Regions from separate parts of the Exiguobacterium sp. U13-1 genome, predicted to be linked through region 1. Evidence: riboswitches for the same ligand, from Rfam matches in the RefSeq annotation. Region 1 holds a riboswitch; each other region holds the start of a gene.
The links. A riboswitch is a leader RNA that binds a small molecule or an ion and turns the genes downstream of it on or off. The one in region 1 is predicted to bind S-adenosylmethionine.
Positions count from the first base shown of each region.

Region 2: it holds a riboswitch for S-adenosylmethionine, as region 1 does, so the genes downstream of both, ESP131_RS01765 (LLM class flavin-dependent oxidoreductase) here and ESP131_RS15025 (methionine ABC transporter ATP-binding protein) in region 1, are expected to answer to the same signal.
Region 3: it holds a riboswitch for S-adenosylmethionine, as region 1 does, so the genes downstream of both, ESP131_RS16020 (methionine ABC transporter ATP-binding protein) here and ESP131_RS15025 (methionine ABC transporter ATP-binding protein) in region 1, are expected to answer to the same signal.
Region 4: it holds a riboswitch for S-adenosylmethionine, as region 1 does, so the genes downstream of both, ESP131_RS01065 (Na+/H+ antiporter NhaC family protein) here and ESP131_RS15025 (methionine ABC transporter ATP-binding protein) in region 1, are expected to answer to the same signal.

Region 1 covers NZ_CP015731.1:2,896,004-2,903,338, forward strand. Annotated here, with positions in the region: gene ESP131_RS15010 (MDR family MFS transporter) at 1-411, opposite strand, end outside; gene ESP131_RS15015 (MetQ/NlpA family ABC transporter substrate-binding protein) at 491-1,324, opposite strand; gene ESP131_RS15020 (methionine ABC transporter permease) at 1,357-2,022, opposite strand; gene ESP131_RS15025 (methionine ABC transporter ATP-binding protein) at 2,019-3,041, opposite strand; SAM riboswitch class I at 3,118-3,222, opposite strand; gene ESP131_RS15030 (bifunctional cystathionine gamma-lyase/homocysteine desulfhydrase) at 3,280-4,446, opposite strand; gene ESP131_RS15035 (PLP-dependent cysteine synthase family protein) at 4,439-5,362, opposite strand; gene ESP131_RS15040 (S-ribosylhomocysteine lyase) at 5,359-5,823, opposite strand; gene ESP131_RS15045 (class I SAM-dependent methyltransferase) at 5,827-6,465, opposite strand; gene ESP131_RS15050 (thioredoxin family protein) at 7,004-7,285, opposite strand.
Region 2 covers NZ_CP015731.1:333,927-341,261, forward strand. Annotated here, with positions in the region: gene ESP131_RS01745 (ABC-F family ATP-binding cassette domain-containing protein) at 1-498, shown strand, start outside; gene ESP131_RS01750 (NUDIX domain-containing protein) at 565-945, shown strand; gene ESP131_RS01755 (SRPBCC family protein) at 1,168-1,635, opposite strand; gene ESP131_RS01760 (ATP-grasp domain-containing protein) at 1,712-2,659, opposite strand; gene ESP131_RS01765 (LLM class flavin-dependent oxidoreductase) at 2,656-3,714, opposite strand; SAM riboswitch class I at 3,790-3,892, opposite strand; gene ESP131_RS01770 (DUF975 family protein) at 4,006-4,644, opposite strand; gene ESP131_RS01775 (DUF2325 domain-containing protein) at 4,708-5,973, opposite strand; gene ESP131_RS01780 (DUF817 domain-containing protein) at 6,061-6,846, opposite strand; gene ESP131_RS01785 (YczE/YyaS/YitT family protein) at 6,998-7,335, shown strand, end outside.
Region 3 covers NZ_CP015731.1:3,102,075-3,109,409, reverse strand. Annotated here, with positions in the region: gene ESP131_RS16050 (hypothetical protein) at 1-280, opposite strand, end outside; gene ESP131_RS16040 (CAP domain-containing protein) at 629-1,507, shown strand; gene ESP131_RS16035 (GNAT family N-acetyltransferase) at 1,594-2,094, shown strand; gene ESP131_RS16030 (MetQ/NlpA family ABC transporter substrate-binding protein) at 2,154-2,969, opposite strand; gene ESP131_RS16025 (methionine ABC transporter permease) at 2,997-3,662, opposite strand; gene ESP131_RS16020 (methionine ABC transporter ATP-binding protein) at 3,652-4,665, opposite strand; SAM riboswitch class I at 4,750-4,855, opposite strand; gene ESP131_RS16015 (aminotransferase class I/II-fold pyridoxal phosphate-dependent enzyme) at 4,918-6,105, opposite strand; gene ESP131_RS16010 (alpha-glucosidase) at 6,254-7,335, shown strand, end outside.
Region 4 covers NZ_CP015731.1:190,366-197,700, reverse strand. Annotated here, with positions in the region: gene ESP131_RS01085 (alanine/glycine:cation symporter family protein) at 1-240, shown strand, start outside; gene ESP131_RS01080 (hypothetical protein) at 326-787, shown strand; gene ESP131_RS01075 (aldo/keto reductase) at 911-1,723, opposite strand; gene ESP131_RS01070 (hypothetical protein) at 1,881-2,084, shown strand; gene ESP131_RS01065 (Na+/H+ antiporter NhaC family protein) at 2,128-3,438, opposite strand; SAM riboswitch class I at 3,520-3,624, opposite strand; gene ESP131_RS01060 (metal ABC transporter solute-binding protein, Zn/Mn family) at 3,693-4,706, opposite strand; gene ESP131_RS01055 (alpha/beta hydrolase) at 4,877-5,866, shown strand; gene ESP131_RS01050 (histidine phosphatase family protein) at 5,884-6,474, shown strand; gene ESP131_RS01045 (YwpF family protein) at 6,471-6,962, opposite strand; gene ESP131_RS01040 (hypothetical protein) at 7,105-7,335, shown strand, end outside.

The DNA.
Region 1 (7,335 bases):
ATTGAAGACGAACAATCGGTTCGCTTCGTCCGTCGTATCACTGATCAAGGCACGAGCGGATGGCTCAAAAATCGAGCGACAGACACCATTCAAGGCACTGAGGATAAAGAACGCCCAAAATGTCTCGACTTGTGCCAGTGCGATGAAGACGATCGCAAACCCAATCGTTCCGGCGAGCATCATCGCCCGTCGTCCATACCGGTCCGACAATGTACCACCGATGAAGCTCATGACGAGACTCGCGATCGCTGAGATACTGAGGACCCAGCCGACATCGATCGGGTCAAACTTCAGGACGGTCGTCATGTAGATGGCGAAGAACGGCATCGTGATGAATGTTCCGAGACGCGAGAAAAACGTTCCAAACAAGACCCCGAGTGTCAACGGATGCAGTTGACGAATGCGTTGCATATGATTCCCCCTAACCCCTGTTTCAGACAAATGAAAAGCATCCTTCCATTATATAGGAAGGATGCCGGTTTCGGTGAACTTATTTGCTGACTGGAACGACCGCACCTTTGTACTTGTCGAGGATCCAATCTTGGTTTTTCTTCTCGTGCAGAACGTCAAGAAGTGCTGTGACACGCTTGTCTTTCTCATCGCCGTCACGTGTGACGATGATGTTGACGTATGGTGACGACTCATCTTCTGATGCGATCGCATCTTTCAACGGGTTCAGACCGTTATCGATCGCATAGTTCGTGTTGATGAGGACGGCGTCGCCTTCATTGTTTTTGTAGGCTTGCGGAAGAAGTGATGCTTCGATGTTCGTCTTGAACTTGAGTTTCTTCGGGTTCTCCGCGATATCACCGAGTTGTGCATCTGTCGTTTTACCGTCTTTGAGTTTAATCAATCCTTCGTTTTGAAGGAACGTCAAGACACGACCGCGTTCCGCGACGTTTGAGCTCGTCAGGATCGTTGCACCGTTTGGCAACTTATCGAGTGACTTGTATTTCTTCGAGTAGATACCGAGTGGTTCAACGTGAACGCCACCTGCGTTCGCGAACTTATATGATTTGTTTTCTTTCTCTTGTTGCTCGAGATACGGTACGTGCTGGAAGTAGTTTGCATCGATTTCTTTTGAAGCGAGCGCTTTGTTCGGAAGTACGTAATCTTGGAACTTCTTGATTTCAAGCTTGTAACCTTTTGCTTCGTATTCTTTTTTAACGTGCTCAAGAATCTCAGCGTGCGGTACGTTTGATGCACCAACGACGAGTGTTTTGTCGTCGCTACCTGATCCTGATGATTTTTCACCACATGCAGCAAGGCTGATTGCTAAAACGGATACAGCGGCAGTACCTACGAATTTTTTCCAAACTTTCATGAATGATTCCTCCAATATGAATAAAATTTGAATTAACGTTTATCGATTGCACGGATCAGCAAGTCACCAATGATTTGGATGACGAAGACGATCGCTAAGATTAAGAGTGTCGCAATGACGATGACATCGTTTTGAGAACGCTGGAATCCTTCGATGAAGGCCATGTCCCCAAGTCCACCTCCGCCGACTACTCCGGCCATTGCCGTATAACCGACAAGTGAGACGAGTGTGACCGTGATACCAGAAACGATGGCAGGCAACGCTTCCGGGATTAAGACTTTATAGATGATCTGGAACTTCGTCGCGCCCATCGATTCAGCTGCCTCGATGACACCTTTATCGACTTCGCGTAACGCGAGTTCAACCATCCGACCGTAGAACGGTGCAGCACCGAAGATCAGTGCCGGTAATGCTGCCGTTGGTCCGAGGAACGAACCGACGATTGCTGTCGTGAATGGAATCAATAAGATCAGTAAGATGATGAACGGAATCGAACGGAAAACGTTGACGACCAAGCTCAAGATTGAATAAAACGCCCGATTCTTGAATAATAACTCTTCGTTTGTTGCATACAATAATAGACCAATGATCAAACCGAGAACGAATGTCGAAACCCCAGCGATTGCCGTCATATAGACGGTACTGCCTGTCGCTTCCCACACCATGTCCCAGTCTAGGTTGTCAAAGAATGAAATCATCGGTGATCCACCTCCACTTCAACATCACTGGCTTGAAGCTTCGTGATGACCGCTTGTGTTGCTTCTGTTTCCCCAATCAACTGAATGAACAGTGTACCGAGTGCCCCTTCCTGTGATTGACCGACGTTTCCGCCGATGATATTGAACAGGACCGGTGAATCCTTCATGACTTCCGCGAGGATCGGGCTTTCCGCTGTCGATCCGACGAACGTCAACTGAACGATTTTACCGGTTGGGTACCGTTCGCGTAGTTTCGCGAACGTTAACTCGTTTTCTGACGGCGACGTCAATTGTTTGACGAATTCTTTCGTCATCGCTTGTTTCGGGTGACGGAAGACTTCCGCGACCGGACCTTGCTCAACGATTTTACCGGCTTCCATGACGGCGACCCGGTGACAGATTTTTTGAATGACGTGCATCTCGTGTGTGATCAAGACGATCGTCAGTTTCAGTTTCTGGTTGATGTCGACGAGTAATTCAAGGATCGAGTCCGTCGTCTTCGGGTCGAGTGCACTGGTTGCCTCGTCACATAAGAGAACGTCTGGGTTCGATGCCAGTGCCCGAGCGATACCAACACGTTGCTTTTGACCGCCGGATAATTGCGATGGGTAAGCTTTTTCTCGTCCGTCAAGACCAACGAGTTGAATCAGTTCCGCAACCCGTTCCTTGCGGCGAGCTTTTGGAAAGCCACCGAGTTCGAGCGGGAACATGATGTTCTCCTCGACTGTTCGTGACCAAAGTAAGTTGAAGTGCTGGAATACCATTGAGACATTCTTGCGGACGCCTCGTAATTCTTTTGGTTTCAGTGATGTCATTTCGACACCATCGATTTGGATCGAACCACTCGTTGGTGCTTCGAGCATATTCAGTAATCGGATCAGGGTCGATTTCCCTGCTCCGGAATAACCGATTATTCCAAAAATTTCGCCGCGCTCGATTGTCAGATCAACATTCGCGACGGCTTCGACTGCTCCGCGCTTTGAGCGATAAATCTTTCCTACGTCTTGTAAACGAATCACTACTGTCCCTCCTAAATAAAAAAGTGCGCGCGTTTTAGAGCAAACGCGCGCACTTTTCAGTACACAAAACCATTTGCTCTCATCTCCCAGACTTTTGTCTGCTGGAATTAGCACCACTTCGGATTAGATCCGCGGTTGCCGGGTTTCATCGGGCCAGTCCCTCCACCACTCTCGATAAGAGTTTCGGTATTAAGTTTGTAGAATATATTCTGAATATTAGCAGGGGTTATTTTTGTTGTCAAACAGTTTTTTCAGAAACTTTTTCGAGGAACGTGAAAGCACGTGTTAAGTCTTCTTTCAAATCTTCCGCATCCTCAAGTCCAACTGAAATCCGGACGAGACCGTCCGTGATGCCGAGTTCTGCCCGACGTTCTGCCGGGATCGACGCGTGCGTCATCCGTGCCGGAACCGAAATCAGACTCTCGACGGCACCAAGACTCTCAGCAAGTGTGAAGAAATGTGTCGCCTCGACGAGTTTTTCTGCGTTCGCTGCTGAACCGACATCAAAGCTGATCATCCCACCAAATCCAGTCGCTTGTTTCGCTTGGATCTCGTGACCAGGATGCGATGCAAGTCCTGGGTAGAAGATGTTCGAGACGATATCTTGCGCTTGTAAGAACGCGACGAGATCATGTGCTGTCTCTTCGATCGCATCCATCCGGATACCGAGTGTACGAAGACCACGGACGAGCAAGAAGCTGTCTTGCGGTCCAAGCACGCCGCCTGTCGAGTTTTGGATGAAGTGCATCTCTTCGCCGAGCGCATCATCTTTGACGACGACAAGTCCAGCGACGACGTCCGAGTGTCCGCCGATGTATTTTGTCGCACTGTGCAAGACGATGTCTGCACCGAGTGCGAGTGGTTGTTGATGATATGGTGTCGCGAACGTGTTGTCGACGACGAGTTTAAGATCGTGACGTTTTGCGATTGTTGCGATTGCTTCGATGTCCGTTACTTTCAACAACGGGTTCGTCGGTGTTTCAACGTAAACGATCTTCGTGTTGTCTTGAATCGCTGCTTCCGTCGCTGCAAGGTCCGTCGTATCGACGAATGTCACTTGGATGTTGAACTTCGGTAAGACGCGTTGCATCAAGCGGAACGTACCACCATAGACGTCATCTGTCATGACGATGTGATCACCAGACTCAAGCAAATGGAAGACGGCATGGATTGCTGCCATCCCAGAACCGAAGGCAAAACCACGTGCGCCGCCTTCAAGATCTGCAATCAATCGTTCGATGCTCGTCCGTGTCGGGTTCGCTGTTCGTGAGTATTCATATCCGTCCTTGAGTTGACCGATTTTATCCTGCTTGTATGTGCTTGTTTGATAGATCGGTGGTGTGACGGCTCCTGTTGCCCGGTCGACACCTGTTCCTCCATGAATCAATGCTGTCTTCTTACGCATGAGTTTCGTCCACCTTTTCAAAGATTTGTTGGCTTAAATAGCGTTCGGCACTGTCTGCGAAGACGGTGACGATCGTACTGCCGGGGTGACGCTTTGCGATATCAAGCGCAGCAACGAGCGCTGCACCTGCTGAACTACCAACGAGTAATCCTTCGCGAGCGGCGAGTGTATGGACCGCATCAAACGCATCACGGTCAGAAATCGTATGAATCTCGTCAACGAGTTCACGCGGAACGAGACTTGGCCATTTTGCTGTTCCAATGCCTTCCGTCTTGTGCGGACCGGCTGGACCACCGTTTAAGACGGAGCCTTCCGGTTCGACGATTGCTGCTTTTGTACCGAGACGTTGTTTTAAGAAGTCCGCTGTTCCGGCGAACGTACCACCTGAACCACAACCGGCAACGAACCAGTCGATGTGCGGCAAGTCCGCAATCAGCTCAGGACCGAGTGTCCGCTGATACGTGACTGGGTTCTCTTCGTTTTCGAATTGTAACGGAACGTAACTGTTCGGAATTTCCTGACCGAGTTCTTTTGCCCGGTCGATCGCCCCTTGCATATCGAGTTCAGTTGGCGTGTTGACGACGGTTGCGCCGAGTGCCCGCATCAACGTCTGCTTTTCCTGACTGAATTTTTCCGGAACGACACAGATGACTTGGAGATCGTATTTTTTAGCGGCGAGCGCCAAGCCGATGCCGGTATTCCCGGCTGTCGGCTCGATGATCGTACCGCCTGGTGTCACATGTCCGTTTTCGATTGCTGCATCAACGAGTTGAATGCCAAGGCGGTCTTTGACGCTGCCCCCAGGGTTCATCCATTCGAGCTTCGCCAAAATGCGCGTACCAGCAGGCAAATCGAATGAAGTGATCTCGTAGAGTGGTGTGTTTCCGACGAGGTCGCGGACGTTGTTCGCGATCATCCGAAGACGATGTCCCATTCATCACGACCGGCAAGCATTTTCTCGGCATAGTGCTTCGCTCCTTTGAGGTCATGTGCGCTCGCAAATCCACATTGGACTTCGTTTTGCGCTGGAATCTCTTCTGCTGCGAGGACGTCATTCAATGTTTTCTCAACGAGTTCGCTCATTTTTTCGACCGAGTCGAAGTTCATCATCGCCATGTAGAAACCTGTTTGGCATCCCATTGGCGAGACATCAATGACATCATCCGAGTAGTTGCGGATGTTTTCAGCAAGTAAGTGCTCGAGTGTGTGCATCGCACGCATCGGCATTTGCTCAACGTTTGGTTGCGTGAAACGGATATCGTATTTGACGACTTGGTCGACTTTACCTTCTTTATAACCCGCGACGCGGATATAAGGTGCTTTGACTTTCGTGTGATCCAGGTTAAAGCTTTCGACGTTCATTTTTTGAAGTGCCATGATTTATTCCCCCATTTTCTCGGCTTCTACGAGCCAGACGAAGTGATTGTATTGTATAAATTTAACAGTGAATCCCCGTGCTGTAAACAATTCTTCCATGACTGGAATCAAAGGGTAGAACTCGCGTTCGAGATCTTCCGCTAACGCATCGAACCCTTGAGCACGTGCTTCGCGTATCGTTTGCAAGCGTGCCTCTTCTGAGACGAACATCGTATCCGCGTAGACGATTTTTCCGTCTGCCGGTAAATGTGATGCCATCAGTTCGATTGCTTCTCCCTTTTCCTCATCCGTTAGATGATGAAACGCATACGTGGAGACGAAACTGCGTGCTTCCTTCGCTTCGAACGAGAGGAAGTGACCATCCTGTACATCAAGCGATGGAATCTTTTCCTTCAGGATCGCCCGCATTTCCGGACTTGGTTCGACGGCGAGTACGGCGTCGTGACGTGCCAGAAGACGTTGTGTCAGGTTCCCTGTGCCTGCTCCGAATTCAATGACCGGCGACTGCGCTTTATCCGCTACTGTATCCAAAATCTCATCGTATCGACGAAAAACCTCTTTATACTCCGGATCGTGTCCGGTTACTGTCTCGTCATACGTCGATGCCCATTCTGTGAAAACATCCATAAAACGTACTGTCATGCCTTGTCGTCCTCCATCTCACCAGTTAATTCCGAGTAATCGGATATGAATTAAAGTAATTTTCCTTATTCGCATTGTAGCAAGGAGATGCTATCCTGGCAAGCGACCGGCTCGAAAAACTTCCAGAAAACAAAAAAAGGCGTTGCCGGCGAACCGACAACACGAATAATGTGGTTAGAAATGCTACGAAGGAAAACCCAGCTCCATTCGGAATTGTTCGCTCTTCCGCGTGGAGGACGGCGCCTGTTCGACATGATCGCCAGCTTACGTTCACTTCCTGATCAGTCCTTTCGATCCACCACCTGTTCATTGCACCGCTTCGTCTTTGGGGGACGACTTAAGGGGAAACAATACACCGGCTTAGGATGGGAGAAAGGGTTCAGGACTTGAATCGTATTGAACGATCATCTCTGCTAGACTTCCTATAATGCATTTCTAGAAGTTGTTATGAATATACCATTCATATTTCGACGTTGTCAACGGATTATTGTAAATATTCCGACAATTTAACAAAAAGAAAAATCCAGTCGGACTTTTCTTACCGTTCTTGACAAAAAGCAAAGACGTTTTGTACGGACTGAAAAGCATAAAGTCGCTCTACGACTTGATTTTCTTCAATTCGCAGCAACGCAGGAACACTCATGACGCGGGCTTCTTCTAAGAAATCCGGAATGAAATTCCCGTTCGCCTTCTGAATCGATTGACCTGATTCCGTCGCTTCGACGATATCTAGCATGCGCTCCGCGATGGCGCATGTCCCGCACATCGGTGCATAGACATACAATAGCCCGTTTTCTGGGACGGTCGTGACCTCTTGCATGACGGTCGCTCCTTTCTTCGTGGTATCTGTCGTCAGTATACAAAAAAAAG
Region 2 (7,335 bases), 650 kb from region 1:
TTCAAATGGGGCGTTACGACTTCGCAGTCGTACTTGCCAAAAGACAACTCGGAATTCTTTGAAGGCTCGGATAAAACGATTCTCGATTGGCTCCGTCAGTATTCGCCGGCAGATGAGAGCGATACGTTCCTCCGTGGATTCCTCGGTCGGATGCTCTTCTCAGGAGAAGAAGTCATGAAGAAAGCTTCTGTCTTATCTGGGGGCGAAAAAGTCCGTTGTATGCTTTCAAAAGCAATGCTCAGCGGTGCTAACGTCCTCGTACTCGACGATCCAACGAACCACTTGGATCTCGAATCAATTACGGCACTCAACGATGGCTTGATCGCTTATAAAGGCGCAATGCTCTTCAGCTCGCATGACCATCAGTTCGTCGAAACAATCGCGAACCGGATCATCGAGTTGACGCCAAACGGTATCGTCGATAAAGAAACGACATACGATGAGTACTTGAACAATGATACGATCCAACAGCAACTAACAGCGTTATACGCGCAATGATTTTAAAAGAGACCGGAACTGTCGTTTCGGTCTCTTTTTTTGAACACATTAAAGGAGGAATGCGATATGCGGCATCGCGTATGCGCGGCGTTGATTGAAGAGCAACAGATCCTAATGGTCGAGTTACACACGCCTTCCCGGACATTTTGGACGTTACCGGGCGGAGGTGTCGAGAGCAATGAAACAAAAGAAGAAGCTATCGTACGTGAAGTATTAGAAGAGACACATCTTCACGTCACGGTCGAACGACAACTCTACGAGATTTCGATCGATCAAGGAACGGAGACGTGTTTTCTCGTCCGACGTGTCACGAATAGTTCTGTACTTCAACTCGGGATTGATCCTGAACTACCACTTGATCAACAAGAATTACGAGCTGTTCGATTTCGACCACTGAATGAGATGCAAAATGATCCTCAGATTTCCCGTTTGCGCCTACTATCGTAACGATATAATCATTTGATGAAACGAAAGTTTAATCACAATACTTATATTTAAAATTAGCAGTCGGTAACTGATCTTTTAGTTGATCCAAAAGTACGTGAACAGTTGATGAAAGATGGAATCGGTATGCGTATTGGTCATCTATCCGGCTTAACGAGCGGTCAAAAATCATATACGAATCGATAAGATGCTAAAACGGATTCCCAGGCACGGGAATCCGTTTTTTCATGCGTTGTTCTTCTTTTGTTTCGCCGCTTCTTCTTCGACACGTTGCAACAGCCCATGAACGATTTTCTCATTCTCTCGCTCGCCTCCAAGCGACAACAGACTCTTTCCAACAAAATTGGCTCCTTCGTTCTTCCCTGTATAAATCAACAGACATCGATCAGGTCCGAGTGGTTTGAGTGTAAAGGTCATCTCGATCTTGAATATTTTAGCCAACGTAAATCCGATCGTATTTTGTTTGAAGTCGGGTTCGTTCGTATAAGCCAAATCGGTCACGATATAGGTTTCAAGTCGGTTACCCTGCATGTACGTTTGACGATACGTCGAACCGACCACACCCGGTTTTCGTTCGATTACCTCGTGCTGGACGACGTTTGGAATCAAACGCTGCAATCGCGTGTGATCAAACAAGTGCCATGCTTCCTCAATCGGAATATCGAGCTGTCGTTCTTCTCTCCACGTAATCATAGATCCGCCCCCTTTTCTATAGAAATACCCTGTCATCCGGTCTTGTAACGTCCGGTGACAGGGCGGGAGCAGATTCTTATTTTACTGTGCTTGTTTCAAGGGCTGCACCGAGGAACTTGGCCAGTTCGAGCATACCGTAGCGTCCTGCAGCTGCCTCAGCATCCGAATTATAGTTCGTATTCGTATTGACGTCATACGTATAGATCGTACCTGACGCATCCTTGATGAACTCGATGCCTGCGACCGCAATCTGGTTCGCTTGGAGGAAGGCTTCATACTTTTGGATGATCGGATCATCGAAGCCTTCAACAATTTGGAACTTCATCGGCGTTTGCGGTGCTTCTTCACCAACTGGGCAAAACAGGTCGTCAATCACACACGCATCCGCTGGGCAAAGTTCGAATCCTTCCGACGTATCGACTTGGACCGCGTAGACGAATTTTCCACCCACGAACTCACAGCGCGTGATATACGGTTCTGGTGCTTGGATGTACTCTTGAATCAACGTGATGCCATCGACTGGTTCGTCAAATGTCGGACCATCGAGGTAGGCTTCAAGTGCTTCAATTGAGTGGAATAACTGGACGCCGAGACCTTTCCCGGCACGGTTGTGTTTCGTGATGAATGACGAAACGCCGATCTCTTTTGCCGCTTGCACGATTTGATCACGTCCGACTGCAGCCGTCGTCTTTGGTACACGGATGCCTGCTTTACGTAGTGCTGTATACTGATTGACTTTGCTGACTTCAAGGCGGAGCGCACGCGTTCCGTTGAAGACGGTCCGGTCGTGTTCTTCTAACCAAGCAAGGACCCCTTCCGTCAACTCCGGCGCGTAACGGTGCCCGCGTGTATGCGAAGAGGCACTCATCCGGCTGTAAAAGACGCCTTCTGGCGGTAGTTCATCGAGTGGAACGATTCCTTCATTTAGATGCCACTCTTCATACGGTAACTCAAGTTCTTCGAGACGTTTGATGAGATGGTCCGTCCATTCTTGGTTTTCGTGGAGAATATGAATTTTTGTCATGATTGTTGACCTACCTTTCGTTTCGCTTCGACCAGTGGCATTACGTCACGAGCAAAGCGTTCCATTTCTTCGAGTTGTGGTGAGAATTGTAACAAGAGTAACGTGACACCGACGGCTTCGAACGCTAGAATGCGTTCCGCAATTTGTTCTGGTGTTCCGATCAAGTTCGGTCTTAGACCACGGTTCGAGACGGAATAATCGTTTCGCTCGACCTGTTGCTCCAGTTGCGATTTACTGATGAAATCCTGATAACCGGCATAACCGGCGCTGTCTTCCTTGACGTCCGTAATGCGTTGCCACTCAAGAAGCGCTTCTTCTTCCGTATCCCGACAAATGATGTAGGCAGCAAGACCGAAACTCTCGAGCGGTGCGTGTCCCGTCGATTCCCGGCGTACTTTCATATCGTTGATTTTATGGGCTACTTCTTCGACCGTGCCCCCGTGCATGACATAAGCGTCACAGTGTTCGACGATTGTCCGCTTTCCAGCTTCACTCTCTCCACCAGCGTAGAGCTTGATGCCTGGACGCTGGACGGGCTTCGGATGAAGTTCCGCCTGCTCGATCGTGTAGTGATTACCGGAGAAGCTATACGGTGACGCATCTGCCCATAATCCTTTCATGACCGTGACGAATTCTTCCGTCCGAGCATAGCGTTCATCGTGTGCTGTGAAGATACCGTTGTATTGTTTGGCTTCCTCTGCCCACCACGCCGAAACGACGTTGAGCGTAAAGCGTCCACCACTCAACTGATCGATGTTTGCCGCCATCTTCGCCGTCGTCGCTGGATTATGGAACCCAGGACGAACCGCTGTCATGATTTCTAAGCGTTCTGTCGTTGCAGCAATCGCAGCTGCCGTCGTCCATGCCTCAAGACTCGGTTCCTTGATGCCTTTGATGTCGTTCAAGTTCAATTCCGCGATCAACGTCGTCGAGAAGCCGATCCGTTCTGCTGTTTGTGCGACTTGTTTTGCATAATCGAATGTCGGTGGCATCTGTTCATCCTCGACGTTACGTAACCATCCCCCAAAAATCGGTAACCAAAAACCATACTCCACTCCATCGTCCCCCTTATCATAAAAAAAACGCTCTTTTCGAAGTTCGAAAAGAGCGACGGTATCTTGTCCTGTCCGCTCTTATCTTCAGAAGGTATCCCTTCCTGGAAGTAGCACCTTCCGCCACAGCGGGGTTGCTGAAGTGTCTTCGGGCCAGTCCCTCGACTTCTCTAGATAAGATGTGTTGCATTCATCGTACAAAATTCACTGAACTAAAGCAACCATTAAACCGTCTTTTCCAATCGGAATTATTTCGAGCATAAAAAAATCCCGACGTAGTGTCGGGATCCGGTATTAATATGGTGCGACGAAATCTGATGTCTGCTCTGGTGCTTGTTCACCACGAACACGATCATAGAACTTGGCTAGTGTGACGCTGAAGTATGGTCCGACCCACAGGATAGCAAGACCAAGAGTAACGATCACGAGTAATGCCCAACCAATGAATGATAGGAAGAGTAAGAATGCTTCCATCTTATGACCGTCCATGAGTTGACGCGAGCGTGTGATTGCCTCGAGGATACCAATCGACGGTTCATCCCGAAGGATGTAGAACGTCAACAAGTAAGAGAACGATTTGATGATCCCTGGAATGATCAAGAGCAACGTCCAAAGTGCGATGAAAATGAATTGAACGATTGCGAGCCCGACCACTTTCAGGAACATCCCGTATGGCTCAAATAGACCTGTCACTTTCGCTTCTTCTCCACGAGCAATCGACATGGCAATCCATGTCCAACCGACTCCTAATGGAATCAGTAAAATCGATACTAACATTACGACGAGATCCATGCTATTTGACGGCTCATCGATATCCGATCCAAATAAGTTAGGAACACCCTGAATGATACTAAACAGCAGGAATGCTAGGACTGCAAATCCCCAACGACCGCTGAGCGACTCCTTCGCTGCTTTTTTTAATTGAGATGACATGAGTAAGGTCCTCCTTGAAAAATAAGTTCTCACCTTACTTTACGGTCGAATTCTTCTAATGTTTCACTCTTTTTTCAATAATTTCCCGTCTCGTTGCTGGTTGAGCCAAGCACGCTCAAGTTGTCGTTCACACGCTGTATATAGCGATCGTCGACCGTCGAGGCGTTCCATCGCGAACGGAATACCATGTTTTTTCGCCTGTGCAATGACATGTGCACTCGCCGCATGAGAGACACGGCTCGTCACGACGACGATGGCATCCGTCTTTTTGGAGAGACAAGCAATCTTTTTCGCAGACTGTGCGTCTCCTGCGAGATGAATCAATTCGATTCCTGTTGGCGCAAAGAACTCACGATAAACAGCCGTTTGTTGTTCGTTTCCAACGATGACGAGGCGCATACCTGTGAAGCGCGTGAAATCAAGCGGTGTCTTATCGACGAAATCCATCAATTGTCCAGGTACAGCTGTCGTCACGATTGGTTCGATCTTTCGCTCTTTTTGAACACGAATGCGCTGCTGCACTTTTTTAGCCTTCGGAACCGTTTGTCGTTTCATTTTTCGTGCATACCGATTTGACTTTTTCGTTGTCACAGGCGTCTTCACTACCGGTTGCTTGACCTCAGATGGACGGTTTGATGATGTGTTGACGATCGGCTCTTCATACGTGAACGGATGTTTCCAAGCAATCGTTAGTGTATCTTTCCGTCCGCGCCACATGGCGAGATCGACGAGTTGTCCTGCTTCTAGTCGGAAATAGCGCATGTCTTCTACTGGTACGACATAATAAAACGGTCTGTCCGACTCATCTTGCAGTGGACCATTCACCGTTTCCTCAATGATTCCATGTGCCTTGACGATGGCTTGTTCAAACACGACACGTTCCGGATTTTCTCTCATTCGCTCCGTCGAGACGACGGCTTCAACACGGCACATCGTTTTTTGATCATCCTGATGATCGACACGGATCCGAACTTCCATGCCGTGCTCGAGATTCCAATCGCGGACGTCTCGTTCTGAAATATGACTGCCGGACCACTCTAGTAAAGTACCGCCTTTTAATCCCCGCTGAAACGTATAGGCATAACGTTGCTTGCGTACTGGCTCGATCGGTACTTGTGGTGGCATTACGACGGTCTGCTTCTCTCGTTTCACTTCGTCGATGACTAGTGTTTCTTGAACATCGCGCGGTGCATAATACGCTGACATCTTGACCCATTCGTCGATTCCGTTCACTTCGTCGAGCCAGAGTTGCCAATCTTCATACCGCTCCACGACTGCTAATTTCATCTGTACCAATTCAGTTGCTCGTTCCAACACCTGTTGCATCATCCGTAACCACTTCCTTTGCGTTTTTTTCACTATAGCAACGAAAAAACGTGGAAGTAGTTCAAAAAAATAACCGGGTTGTTTTTTTATTTAGGTACGTTGCTGAATTTCCACAGCCGGATCCTGACGCTTATATTTTGCAACGATGACAATTAAAACCGTGATGATCACAAGCAGGAACCAAGAAGACAATTTTCCAAGATCAACGACTGCCCAGCCTCCTTCTTGATGCGGATAGACCCAGCCTTTAAAGAACGTCACGATATTCTCTGCAATCCAAATGAAAAAGGCGATCAGTAAAAAGGACAGGACGAGCGGCATCCGGTAGATCGTCTGCTCGATCGTAAAATGAACCCAAGACTTATAGAAGACAAGGACGACGAGGACCATCAATAGCCAGCGTGCATCGAAGATCCAGTGGTGGGTGAAGAAGTTGAGATAGACGAGACTGCCGACGCTAATCGCAAGCCACGGGGGAGGAAATGCTATGAATCGTAATTGAAATCGCCGAAACGCCTGGCAGACATAGCTCGCGACGCTTGCATACATGAATCCTGCATATAAGGGAACACCAGCCACTTTCGTCAAAGCGTCTTCCGGATAACTCCAAGACCCGACGTTCACCTTGAACAGTTCAAGTGCTAGACCGATGACGTGAAACAATAAGATCAGTTTGAATTCTTCCATCGTTTCATAACGCGTGACGAGTAAGACGATTTGGATGAGAATACACCAGAGCAACAGGAGATCGTATCGAGCAACCGGTTCAGTAGGAAGATAACGTGAAAGAGCAAGCGCTGCGAAAATCATCACGGGAAAGACGCAACAGACGGCTTCTATATATGTAAAACGAATCAGGTGCCGGATCGCTTTCATTCTATCCCTCCTTTTTCTTCAGTATACGTTTCTCTTTTGACCTTCCCCTCCTTCTTAAGATGGAAAAAACGGAAAATTTCGTCTTTCTTCTTCCACTTTCCTCATGATACAGTTAACGAATCAATTATTTTTAAGAAATGAGGTGCCAGACATGACGCGTCATCGCGCTTCCTGGTTGTTACGCGCTACGTTAAAGTGGGGACTCTTCCTACTCGGTTTATTTTTACTCGCTCTTGGCTCATCGATGATGATCACGGCTGAACTCGGTGTCTCGACGTGGGACGTGTTGCATCTCGGTCTTCAAAAGAAGACACCACTATCCGTCGGAACGATCATCTTGCTTGTTGGTCTCTTACTCGTGTTCGTTAAATACGCGTTAGACCGTGTCACACCGCAAATCGGAACGCTCGTCAACGCGATTTTCGTCGGTGTCTTCATGAATCTTGTTCTTGGTTCTCATCTCTTACCGTCTTTTGAATCGATCTGGTT
Region 3 (7,335 bases), 210 kb from region 1:
AAGCAATCGGTAGAGGAATGACGCGGAACATATACGTGAAGTGGATCAAGATTAAAAAAAGGATGATAGCAAGACCAGGAATGAATTTCTTAGAGAGAAGCATACCTGATCCGGGTACGAGCAACTCGAAACCGAGCCGTTGATTCAGGCGGACATCTTCGTGTGCATTCGCTAAACTAAACGATACGGTCAAGACGACAAGAATCATCCAGCCGGAAAATAAGTATTGTTGAATCGGTAAAAAAGCAATGGATTCATAAATGAAATACAGTAAAACCATAGGTCAACTCCTTCATATCATCTTGTTATTTGGAAAAGCATTGAAAGTTTGGCTTACGAATTCTAATGATACCGAGTCGATAATCGGAGAGCAATCAAAATTCGCTGAGAATGAAATAAAAGAATGTTCGCACATTTCAACAATAGGGGAAGATAGTTTAGAATGTATATTAAATTCTTTCAAGAATCGTTTAAACAAAAGCTTTTTTGAAATGGGAGCGTTCTCACGAAATATGTCGGATTTGTGGACGAAAGATGTGATTTAGACAAATGAGAGCCGATGACTGTTCGAAGGAATGATTTTCTTTTAAAATAAAGGTAATGAAGTAGAAGGAGGCGAAACGAGGACATGAAAAAATGGTTGATCATCGGAGTAGCAGCAGTAGCCTTTTTCGGCTACGAAAACATTCCAATGGAACAAGCAGAAGCCGATTACCCGAAAAGCGGCGGCAAGCTGATTGATCGATATAGCAGTGAGTACCCGGGATACGACTGGGAAGTCAGACGGACATCAACGGAGGAATTCGTCGCCTTGACGAAAGATGGTAAGGACTACGGGAAGTATCGTTTCAAGAACGGGGTGACGACGCAAGGTGCCGTTCTTAATAAAGATACGGAATCGTCGCTGAAGAAAAAGGGTTGGACCGCAGTGAAGTCCTACCGTAAAGGCAACACAAACTACATGTTGAACCTGGATCATGCCGCGGTCTATGAGAAGAAAGGCAATTACGTGACGTACTTCTTCGATCAGCATGACGGCAATAAGGTCAAAGCGACGCTTGCGATTCCAAAAGACGTCGAAGCGAAGAAAAAAGGCTTCTATGGTACGGCTTCGAATGCGTTACGAACGACAGATGAGAAACTGATGCTTCGGTTGATGAACTGGGAACGGGTTGACTATAAGTTGAATCCGTTAGCACCGTACACGGCACTGAAGCCGGTCACACGCGGTCACAGCGAGAACATGGCGAAGAATAATTTCTTCTCGCATACAGATCCACAAGGTCGCGATCCGTTCGATCGAATGGAACAAGGCGGTATCAAGTTCATGGGAGCCGGTGAGAATCTCTCGATGGGTTATCCGAATGTCTTTGCGGCGCATTGGGGCTTGATGAACTCAAAAGGACACCGCGATAACATCCTTCAAAAGAGCTTCAAGCAGGCGGATGTCGGTGTAGCATTCCGAGATGATTCACCGTACTTCACGATTAATTTCCGAACACCTTAATAGAAGAATGGAGGACGATATCGCTCGATGTCGTCCTCTTTTTTATGAGTTAGTTCATTCTATAATACAGGTAGGAGGTGGAACAGTTGGAAATACGTCAATTGACGGCAGAAGATGCAGTACTGTATAAGGCGTTACGATTAGAGGCGTTGCAGAATCATCCGGAAGCATTCGGTTCTGATTATGAAGCAGAAAAAGATCGACCGGTCGAACAGTACGCAACGCGTCTCAAAAGTGAACAGGTATCGACGTTCGGTGCGTTTCATGAAGGAGAACTCGTCGGTGTCGTCACCATCGTCTGTTTAGAGCCAGTGAAGATGAAACATCGGGCGAATCTATTTGCGATGTACGTCACGCCACGCACTCGAAAGCAACAGGTCGGACGACAACTCGTACAAGAGGCATTACGTCGTACATTAAAGCAGCGTCCTGTGATTGAGCAAGTCCATCTCTCGGTCGTCCGGACGAATGAAGCTGCTAAAGCGTTATATCGCTCACTTGGTTTTGAATCATACGCGATTGAACCACGGGCGCTGAAAATCGATGATATGTATCATGATGAAGAACAGATGTGGTATCGGTTTTAACACAAAACGACCGACATTCAAGGAGAGGTAATCTCATTGAATGTCGGTCGTTTTTTGAATCAATTTGCCCATTCAGGCTTGCTGAAGCCTTTAAATGATTTTTCGATGACTGTATTGAAGGCGTCCGATTCGACGGCTGCTTTTAAGTCTTTTGCGACTTGTTTGTCCGCATCTTTCGTTTGGACAGCGACGAGGTTACGGTATTGTTCGTCCATCGTCTCAAGCGCTAACGCATCGAGTAAGTCGAATTTCGCAGCAAGCGCGAAGTTCCCTGGAACAGCTGAGATATCGACACTTTCGACAGCACGTGGCAATTGAGCCGCTTCGAGTGGTTTGATGACGAGTTTCTTCGGATTCTTGACGATATCTTTCTCGGAAACGGTCAGTGGATCGACATCCGGCTTAAGTTCAATCCAGCCTTGTTCTGCCAAGAGGTTCAGTGCTCGTGCTTGGTTCGTCGGATCATTCGGCGTCGCGACTTCAGCACCGGTCTTGACGTCGTCGAGTGTCTTCGCTGTCTTGCTGTATAGTCCCATCGGTGCTGTCGGGACCGTGATGAGTCCTTTTAAATCGAGGTTCTTTTCTTTAGAAAACGTCTTGAGATAGATCGAGTGTTGGAACAAGTTGGCGTCGATGTTTCCGCTACCGAGGGCGATGTTCGGTTGGATGTAATCGCTGAACTCGACGATTTCGACTTTATAGCCTTTCTTTTCGAGTTGTGGCTGGATCGCTTGTTTGACCATGTCGCTATACGGACCACTCGTCGCACCAATCTTGATCGTCTTGTCTTTTTCATCAGCACTGCTGTCTCCACATCCCGCGAGGACTCCTGCACCGAGTAAGGCTGTTGCTAAAAAGGCATATCGTTTTTTCATGATTCCACTCTCCCTTTGTATGTATGATTAGCGTTTATCTGTTTTTCGCGCCAGTTGATTGCCAAGTGCTTGAATACTTTGAACGATAACGATGAGCACGACGATCGTCACGATCATGATGAGATTATCGTAGCGATAGTAACCGAAACGGATCGCGAGGTCACCAACACCACCGCCGCCGACGATACCAGCCATCGCCGAGAAGCCGATCAGACTGATCGTCGTTAATGTGATGCCTTGAATGATGCCGGGAAGTGCTTCCGGTAAAAGGACGCTGACGATGATTCGTAATGGTTTTGCCCCGCACGCTTCCGCTGCTTCAATCAAACCGGGCGGAATCTCACGTAGTGATGTTTCGACGAGTCGCGCGAGAAACGGAATCGCTGCGACACTGAGGCTGACGGATGCTGCCGTCGGACCAATCGTATTGTCGAGCAAGAACTTCGTTAACGGAATGAGGGCAACTAGCAAGATGATGAACGGTAGCGACCGGACGATGTTGACGACGAAATCAAGAACACGTCGGACGGCAAGGTTTTGAAAAAATAATCCGCGGTCGGTGACGAACAAGAGAATCCCGAGCGGAATCCCGACGACCAATGCGAAGGCGAGTGAAATTCCGACCATCCATGCTGTCTCGCCGAGTGCCTTCAAGAGCTCAGGTAACATCGTTTGAATACGATCAAGCCACATCCTGAATCACCTCGAGTGCGTGAAGTTCCGTCGCGAGCCAGTCGAGGGCAGGAGCGATTTGGTCGGATGATCCCGTCAAGCTGACAATCAGGACACCGAAGGCGACGTCTTGAATGTAGTCGACCTTGCCGTGCAAGATGCTGACTGAGATATCGTAACGGCGGATTGCTTCTGATAACGTACTCTCGCCGGTCTTCTCGCCTGTGAACTGCAAGCGGATGATTTTTCCCGGTGTCGCTTGTAAGATGCGTTCCGGTAGCTCGATTTGTAACGCCGTGTCGACATAATGTTGCGTCACCGGATGTTTGGCTTGGCTGAACAAGTCATAGGTAGAGGCGACTTCGACGACTTCCCCTTGCGACATGACGGCGACACGATGACAAATCTGTTTGACGACATCGATTTCATGCGTGATGAGGACGATCGTCAATCCGAGTCGTTCATTCAAATCTTTTAACAAATCAAGAATCTGAAGCGTCGTGACCGGGTCAAGAGCTGATGTCGCTTCATCACATAACAAAACGGTCGGATTGTTTGCGAGTGCCCGGGCAATCCCAACGCGCTGTTTCTGCCCACCGCTTAATTGACTCGGGAAGTTCGTCTCAAATCCTTCAAGTCCGACGAGCGAGACGAGTTCGCGAATGCGCTCCGGGAAATCTGCTCGTTTGACGCCAGCAGCCTTGAGTGCAAAAGCGATGTTATCCGCGACGTTGCGCGACTGGATCAATTGGAAATGTTGAAAAATCATCCCTGTCCGCAAACGAAGTTGACGTAAGTCCGCTTTTGACATCCCGCCGAGCGAGACACCGTCGACCTTGACGGTTCCTTGTGTCGGGTGCTCGAGCCCGTTGATCAGGCGAAGCAATGTACTTTTACCGGCACCGGATTCACCGATGATCCCGAAGATTTCTCCTTTTTGAATCGTCAAATCAACATCTCGTAATGCGAAAATCGGAGTCCGGTCTCGGACGAACCGTTTTGTAATCTGTTTGAATTCAATCATCCGCTCATCTCCTTGTACAAAAAAAGTCGCTTTTTCCTAGTAGCAGAGCAACCAGAAAAAAGCGACGAAAGTGTAAGATTTCGTAACTTATCTCTCAGAATGAAATCCATTCTGTAGGATGTGGCACCGTTCCTGATAGGTGGTTGCCGGACGTCGTTGGGCCTAATCCCTCGGTCGCTCTCGATAAGTAGTTATGCTGTTGGGATTTACTTTAACGGAAATGATTCCCATCTGTCAAATATTTTTTTTGAATTATTCCGCAACAGGTGTCCGGAATAGGTTGAGCGTTCCGATTCGGTCGACGGCCTCTTCCAATCGTTCGACATCAGCAATCAGACTGATCCGGACGTAGCCTTCACCGTATTCGCCGAAGAATGATCCAGGCGTCACGGCGACATGTGCTTCGTCAAGCAGATGATCGGTGAAGCTCTGGGACGTGTAACCTTCAGGAACAGGCAGCCAGACGAAGAAGGAACCGCCCGGACGTGGTCCACTCCAACCGATCGCATCAAGTTTTGCGAACAATGCATCACGTCGTGTTTCATACAAGCTACTTAACTCACGGACACATGTCTGGTCACTCGTCAGAGCGACGGTCGCAGCATGTTGAATCGGTGTGAAGGCACTGACGTAAAGATGTTCCTGATACGTCTCGATGCTTGAGATGACGGACGAATTTCCGATTGCGAAGGCAATCCGGAAGCCTGACATGTTGAAGCGTTTTGAGAGTGAGAATAGCTCGATCCCGACGTCTTTTGCACCTTCCGTTTGCAGGAAACTTCGCGTCGGACCATCGAAACTGATGCCGCCGTATGCTAAGTCATGGACGACACAGATATCATGGGCATCGGCGAAAGCGACTGTCTGTTCGAAGGCTTCTGCCGTCGCCGTAGCGCCTGTCGGATTACTCGGGTAGTTGAGGAACAACATCCGGGCACGCTCGACATCCGTCGTATCAAGTAAGTCGTAATCGGGTAAGAAACCGTTTTTCTCGAGCAACGGAAGCGTAATCGGGAATGCGCCAGCAAGTGCGGCGCCAGACAGGTAATCCGGGTATCCTGGATCGGGGACGATGACACCTTCTCCAGGGTTGACGATCGTCTGCGGTAAGGCGACGATTCCGGCTTTACTGCCGAGGAGAATCGCGACTTCCGTTGCCGGATCGATCGTGACGCCGAATTCAGTCGCATAAAAGCTGGCGACGGCTTGTTTTAGAAAATCATGGCCACGAAACGGTGGATATTGAAGGTTCGTTGGCTCGTCGATGGCTTGTTTTAACGCATCGAGAATATGTACGGGCGTCGTTTGATCGGGTGTTCCTTGACCAAGTGTGATGACATCGTGTCCGGCAGCTTTTACAGCACCGATTCGGTTTGCGAGCTCAGCGAAAACGGGAGCAGGAAGCCGATCAATGGCGATGGATGGAGCGAAATGTTTCATGGATGAATGCCTCCTTCGTGGTATTGTCGTCAAGGATAACGAATATTCAGTCAAAAGAAAAGAACTTTTTCGAAATTCAAAAAAATTGTCGGATAAACAGGTACAGATAAGTGGAGCGGGAATAAAGAGTAGGGAGAGGAGTGAGGAGATGAAGCGAGCTAACTGGAAAGAGGCGGTCGTCTATCAAGTCTACTGGCGTAGCTTTAAAGATTCGAACGGGGATGGGATCGGTGATTTGCGAGGTGTCATCGACAAGCTTGATTACATCGCTTCACTAGGTGTCGATGTCGTCTGGTTGAATCCATGTTATCGTTCACCGGACGTCGATAACGGTTATGATATTGCCGATTATTACGGGATCATGGAAAAAGCCGGAACGATGGGAGATCTACAGGAGTTGATCACGACCGCTCATGCCCGTGGATTGAAGGTCATTCTCGATTTAGTCGTGAACCATACAAGTGACCAGCATGACTGGTTCCGTCAGTCGCGGGAGCGGATCAACGATAAGGAAGACTGGTATATCTGGCAGGATGGCACGAAAGATACGCCTCCAAACAATTGGCGCTCCTACTTTGCGCCAAGCCCGTGGACGTGGAGTGAAGAGCGCGGGCAGTATTATTTTCATTCCTTCGCAAAAGAACAGCCAGACTTAAACTGGGAGCACCCAGCTGTGAGGCAAGCGATCTACGATATGATGAACTGGTGGATCGCTCAAGGGATTGACGGCTTCCGGATGGATGTCATCAACTTGATCAAAAAACGGTCGTTCGAGGATGTCGCCAATCCGTTTGATCTATCGTACCTTGGAAATCAGCCAGGCGTGCATGACTTCCTGCAGGAGATGCATGCGAACGTCCTTGCGGGAAAAGATTTATTCACAGTCGGTGAGATTCCGTTCGTTGGTCCGGAAGACGGTCTGTTATATGTCAGTGAAGAACGAGAAGAACTTCGGACGCTGTTTCACTTCGAAATCGCGGACGACATGGAGGCAATGGATCTCTTACGATTCAAGGAAATTCAGAAACGCTGGTACGACGTCTTATACCCACTAGGTGTCAATTCACAGTTCCTCAACAACCATGATCATACGCGACAAGTGACGCGATTCGGCAGTGAACGGTACCGGGTCGAGAGTGCGAAATTACTCGGTTTGATGTTGCATACGTTACCTGGCATTCCGTACGTGTACCAAGGAGAAGAAATCGGCATGACGGGGATTCGTTTCTC
Region 4 (7,335 bases), 500 kb from region 1:
GTTGAATCGGCGAACCTCGTGTGGGCTTTAGCAGATATCTTCATGGGGCTGATGGCGATCGTTAACTTGTACGCGATCTTCCGTCTTTCAAAAATCGCGAAACTGGCGCTCGAAGATTATGTCGGGCAACGAAAAGCTGGAAAAGAGCCACGATTCTATGCGGACTCGATTCCGAACTTGCCAGGGAAAGATACGCTTGAAGCATGGCAAGAATCAGAAAAAGACGAAAAAGCGATCTAAGGAAAGGGAGTCAGAGAAATCTGGCTCTTTTTTTGTATAGAACGAATTTAAAAAGGGAATACAGAGTACAGAAGGGAGGGGGAGAATGGAAAACGTACATTTCGTCCGCGTCACGGATGCGGTCTGGGAGTCGTTCGGAAACGATCCCCACATCATCATGGACTGGATTTTATTCATTCATGAGACACAACCCGATCATGAACAATTATTTGCTCTCGAACAGACGAATGCCATCTATCATTTGATGAATCAAATCGATATCTATATTGATCAAGACACACATTACAACCTGGGACGAGCCATCGTTGGCGAAGAGTTGATTGTCAATGAGGAGAAAGCGGCGATCGTCGGCATTCTTCCCTTGCCACTCCTCATCATCTCGGCTGAGGTGATGCGGAATTTTGATCAACGGGCACTCGCTTCGATTCATGATGAAGCCGGAACACCGGGCGAATTCGAGGATGTCTGGGAACAGTTCGCCGATTTACGCGCCTATTTTCAAAAGGCAGAAGAAGCGGAAGATACGATTTTAATTTATTATGTCTGATCAGCTAAAATCATAAAAAAGAGACCCGCTTCCAAGTCGTAGACTGGAAACGGGTCTCTCGTCGTTCAGATGAATCAAGACGACTTCATATGGAAGACGTTCTCTTTTACGTGAATCGTCAGATTAAAAATCGATTTCGTCCGGATCCGGTCCGAGGCGGACATCCGTTGCCAGACGGTCAATTTTCTCAAGATCATCGGCATCGAGTTGGAAATCAAAGACGTCGAAGTTTTCCGCAATGCGTTCTGGTGTAACGGATTTTGGAAGAGCGACGATGCCGTTGTCGAGATGCCAACGTAAGACGACTTGTGAAGGTGTCTTGCCGTGCTTCTCTGCGATTTCCTTGAAGTCGTTGATTTCGAGGAATTTCCCTTGCATGAGTGGGCTCCATGCTTCGACTTGGATGTTGTGATCTTGCAAGTATTCATGCAGTTCATGTTGTGGTAATTGTGGATGCAACTCGACTTGGTTGATCATTGGTGCCATCAAGCCCTCTTCTGCCAATGTATCGAGGTGATGTTCTTTGAAGTTCGAGACACCGATCGCTTTGATCTTGCCTGCTTCATACAGTTCAACCATTGCTTTCCACGCTTCGATATAGCCTTCGACCGGCCAGTGGATGAGATAAAGGTCAAGATAATCTGTTTCGAGACGTTCGAGCGATTCTGCGAATGCTTCCTTCGTCCGACCGGCACGAATATCATCGTTCCAGACTTTTGACGTTAAGAAGAGATCCTCACGTTTCACGCCGCTTTCCTTGATTCCTTTTGCGACACCGCGCTCGTTTTTATAGACAGCAGCCGTATCGATATGACGATAGCCGACACGTAGTGCTTCAGCGACAGCAGCTGGTGCTTCTGTTTCTTCGTCTACTTGCCAGACACCGAATCCGATTTGGGGAATCGTAATACCGTTTGAAAGTTTTGCGTATTGCATGTGTTACTCCTCCTCATAAAACGTAGTTTAGATTTGCTCGTTTAGTTTAGCATGAACGAACGAAGACGTCCGTTTCCATGCTCATGGAGGAATAAAATACGGTAAAATAGAAAAGAACCATGAGATTTAATCGTGTGTTAAAAGAGGGGGAGAAAAGATGGCTCAAAAGAATAAAAAGTTATCCAAATGTACTTGGCTTAGTATTGGCGCCTTGTTAGTAACGCAGGCAGTGGGTCTATTTCTTAGTGCGCGAAAATCAGGACGTAATCCATGGGTTTGGGGAGGCGCTGGACTTGTTCAATTCCCGCTTCCGGCAATTGCTTACTTCATCTTAGAACGACAAGCGAAGCAGAAAAAATAATAAAACAGGTCCAATCGTCGACGCGATTGGACCTGTTTTATGGTTACGAAGAAATTTTTTCTTGCTTCGTCGCTGTCTTCTTCATGCGTGGCAAGCCGAAGAAGATGGCGATTGATCCACAGACGAAGAGGAGGAATGGATAGAACAGATACGGAATCAGTTCAGGAGAAGCCGTTTTCGTCAATTCTGCTGCAATCAATAGTTGTGCTCCATACGGAATGATGCCTTGAATCCCACAAGAGAAGATATCAAGGATACTCGCTGATTTCTTGCGATCGACTTCATACGTATCGGCGATTTCAGCTGCCAGTGGTCCAGCGACGAGAATCGAGATCGTATTGTTTGCTGTCGCAAGATTCGTTGCACTGACGAGTGCCGCCATACTGAATTCGGCACCGCGACGCTGTGAAATCTTGCGTGTCAGCGTCTCTTTCAAGTAAGCAATTCCACCGTTGAACGTGATCAAGCTGACGAGACCACCCATGAGGAGCGTCAAAATGGAGATTTCCGCCATGCCCATCATTCCTTCAGACATCGAGAGGACGAAGCCACTCAAGCCGAAACTACCATCAATCATACCGATGATGCCGGTGAGTAACGTACCACCAATTAAGACAAGGATGACATTGACGCCAAATAGTGCAAGGACGATGACAGCAAGATATGGAATCAACTTGTAGAATTCAAATGCTTTTGCTTCGACGACGTCACCAGAACCAGAAACGAATGCGAGTAGGATGACCGTCAAAATAGCAGCCGGTAGGACGATCATGAAGTTCGTCCGGAATTTATCGCGCATGTTCGTTTTTTGGGTACGGACGGCAGCAATCGTCGTATCTGAGATGAACGACAAGTTATCGCCGAACATCGATCCACCAACGACAGCAGCCGCTGCGATCGCAACGTTGATGCCTGTCGCTTCATGAATACCGAAGGCGATCGGCGCGAGTGCAGCAATCGTTCCAGTCGATGTTCCCATTGCCATCGAGATGAAGGCAGCGATGATGAACAGACCACTCATCAGTAATGACGGAGGTAGGAACGTCAAAGCAGCATTGACGGTCGCATCGATGGCACCGATTGCTTCTGCCGTTCCAGAAAACGTACCGGCTAATAAGAAGATGAAGACCATGATCATGATATCGGGATTTCCGGCACCCGTTGCGATTCGTTCGACCGTTTGATTGATGGATCCTTTCGTCGTGATTGCAGCAAAAATCAAAGCGATCAATGCGGCGATAAGGATCGGAAATTTGTAAAAGTCGTCATAGAAGATCCCGGCTCCGATGAAGAGGACCAGGAATACGACGAGAGGAAGCAATGCCCATTTGTTAGGCGTGATCGTTTCATTCATTGTTGACACCTCGTTTCTCAAAGATACAAAAAAAGACCCCTTCGCAAGAAAGAAGGAGGTCTTTATGAAATAAAGACGCTCTTCTTATCTCTCAAGCTTTCGCTTGCTGGATTTGGCACAGTACGAATTAAATCGTCCGCTGCCGAAACATCATTGGGCCAGTCCCTCCGTTTCTCGCGATAAAAAGAAGTCATTCAATTGTCTAAAACACGTTTCTTACCGTACCGCATTGAGTAACGCGTGTCAACTGTACTTTACTGAAGTGCTTGTTTTAACGTCTGGACGTTTTCTTCCATCAATTTAAAATAAGAGCTGTTTTGTTGCGTCTTCGTGACTGACTCTAGATTATGGATCGTCACGGATTCAGCTCCAATTTCTTTTTGGATGACACGTGCGACCTTTGGTGAGACCGTCTCTTCGAACGCGACGTATTTCAAATCATGCATCCGTGCTTCTTTCACTAAAGCAGCCAGTTGCTTTTGTGACGGTTCATCTGACAGCGAGATACCCGCAATCGGTAGTTGCGTGAAACCATATCGTTCTGCGAGGTAACCGTATGCGGCATGTGTGACGAGAAGTTCTTTTTTCGATCCGTCAGCGACCGCTTGTTTGAATTGTTCGTCCAATTCATCAGCTTGCTGATCGAACGCTTTTAAGTTTTTCTCGAATGTTGCTTTGTCTTTTGGTACTTCTTTTGATAAGGCAGTTGTAATCGAGCGTGCCATTGCTTTTGCGTTGACAGGATCGAGCCAGACGTGTGGATCGTATTTTCCGTGTTCATGACCTTCTTCTTCATGCGCATGTTCATCCGTTGCATGATCATCATGCTTTTCTTCTTCGTGAGCGTGTTCGTCTTCACTATGCCCTTCTTCTTCATGTGCATGGAGTGTAGCATCCGATTCCAGTAAGTTGACGTCCTTACTCGTCTCGACGAAGCGGACATCCGTGCCTTTTAGGCTCTCCTGGATTTTTTTCGAATACGGCTCGAGTGTCGTACCTGTCAAAAGGAACAAGTCTCCCTTAGCAATCTCAGTGAGTTGTTTTGACGTTGGTTCGTAAGAGTGAGGATCGGCTCCAGGTGGGACGATCATCTTGACGTCGACTTGATCACCACCGATTTCGCGGGCAATAGCAGCCGTCGCGAACGTCGATGTATAGACTTCTGTCTGGGTTTTATCTGAAGTCGATGAATCGGTATTCGAACCGCAAGCGGCGAGGATACTTGCACTTGCGAAGGCGACCGTTAAAGCAGGAATGATTTTTTTCATTATATGATACCTCCATTATTAAAACGTAACTATTCCGATTTGGACTTTCTCACTATAGCGGAACGCTGGTGAAGCGTCAAGTAGGAATACCGAGACGTTCGACATCTTTTAAAACGGGGTAGAAGGATAATAAAGTGAAGAAACTGGCACGTCTTTTTGGAGGTGATCAAGTGAAACGTGAAACTGCATGGCTAATGGGGGGAGCTGCATTATTGACGACAGCAGCAGCGGGAGCGAGCATCTGGAACAATTACGGTGCATTACTTCGGTGGACCGAACCCGCCTTGCCACTCACAGAAAAACAACTTGCACCGCGGACACTCATCTATAAACAGGTGGGGGACCGCACCTTACAGCTCGATCTCTATTATCCGCTGGGGGAAGGACCATTTCCAATTGCCATCTACGCACACGGTGGTGCATTCGTTCGTGGAGAACGGGACGATATGTTCTGCTTTAGTCCAATCGTCGACCGCCTACTTGAACTCGGAGTTGCCGTCTGTAGCATCGATTATCGTTTGTTCGAAGAGGGCAGTTATTTTCCGGATAACCTCGAGGATGTACGGGATGCGTTATGTTTTTTGAACAAGGAAGCAGAGGACCTTCGTATCTTAAGAGGACGGATGATGGTATGGGGAGACTCTGCCGGAGCCGCACTCATGTTGACAACGGCACTTGCCCCAACTGCTTTTGTCGGAGAGCGTGATGAACGCCACATGCCATTGATCAGTGGTGTCATCGCTTTATATCCGCCGACGAATTTTTTATTGTTTAATTTCATTCAGACTTGGATCGCCCACATTAAGTTCTATAAGGGTGGACGGGAAGAATGGCGCAAGCTGATGACACACGTCTCACCGGTCACACACCTATCTTCGGATGCCCCACCGATCATGCTCTTGCATGGCAAAAAAGATCCAATCGTTCCCTTTTCGCAAGCACTCCATTTCGTCGAAAAAGGAGCCGATGTCGGAGCTGATGTCCGTTTATTTTCTTTTCCGAACGGTACCCATTCGCTTGCCAGTTTTGCTCAGACGGAAAATCCATTGAAGATCGAGCGATTGCTCGAACGAATTGAACGTTTCACCTGTCAGGTGCTACTGTTGCCACCGCGACAACTTCCGAATGGAAAACATGATACAATCAGTCATATTTCTTAAATGAGGGAGACAGAGACATGACTGAAATTTGTTTAGTGCGGCATGGTCAGACGGATTGGAACTTAAACGAACGGATTCAAGGAAGAGAAGATATACCGTTGAATGCAACAGGAAGAAGACAAGCGGAACTCAGCGCCGCTTATCTAGCGAATGAAAAATGGGATATCTTATTAGCAAGTCCGTTGTCCCGTGCTGTTGAGACAGCGGAAATCATCGGGCGTGCTGTTGGTTTGACGATTACGGCGACAGACGAGCGACTTGTCGAACGCGAATTCGGTGCCGCCTCTGGTGAACCGGTCGCAGCGATTTACGAGGCCGTTCAAGCGAACGATACGACACTTGTGCCAGGTCTCGAAACGGAACAAGACATCCAGGATCGCGTGTTCGAGGCGCTACAGGAAGTGACACGCATGCATGCGGGCAAACGGATCTTGATCGTCTGTCACTCGCATACGATTAAGGCAGCTTTATCATCGATTGATGCAACGTTCAGTTACCGGACACCTTTGAAAAATGCGTGTGCGAATTATGTCCAATATACGGATCACTATACGATTGATCGAATCAACGTAGCGGATCACATCACGGACGAGGTCGAAAAACCTTAAGAGACTGGCGCTTTCGGGTGTTCTGCTAGATACTGCTTGAACGTTTCCTTTGCAATGCTCGTAATATGCGCGCCGCGCTTCGAACGACGATCCTTATATTCTTGGACGAGTTCTTCGCCAGCGAATCCATCTTCGACGACTTCGCGTAGGATTGATTCAGATAAATCATTCTTCATCATGACCATCTTACCCGTGAAGACATACGAGACGTGTTCGCTTAAGGCAGTCCGTTCAAGGGGCGTGACGATCATCGCGGCAGGATCATTATCAGGTCGTGAGATCGTGATTTCAATCAAAGCACGTAAATGTTTTGTGAACAATTCATCGACGATCGGCTGATCCATCGGAGGAACGACGATTTCTGCAACCCACTGTGCCGTCTGTTCGGTACTGACCGTCAATCCGTCCTGAATGGCGACGGGAATCGTCGTATCACGTCCTGATTCGTCCATTAAAATGCGTAACGTGCATAACTTAAAGGTTTTCATGAAAAAATGCCCTCCCTTGATCGATTACGATTTTCCTACAGTATACCGTGAGGAATGGGGGACGGGAAACTTTTCCTGACGAAATTCGTATGAACTATGTTTAAATAAGACTAGATACTACTAAACAGGAGGATCGTTCATTATGCCGCAAGTACTCATTGGAATATTAGGAATCCTGGGTATCGTTCTACTTGCCCACCATATCATCATGTATTGGCATGCTGAACCGACAGACCGCCCGACGCTTGCATATCGCATTGCGCTCCTGATTGCCTGTTTGCTACTCATTAGTGGAAGTGATCATTTAATCAGTATTTTCTACGCGGATTCCTTAGCTGAATTCGGTCAACGCATCACGTATATCGTCTTCATC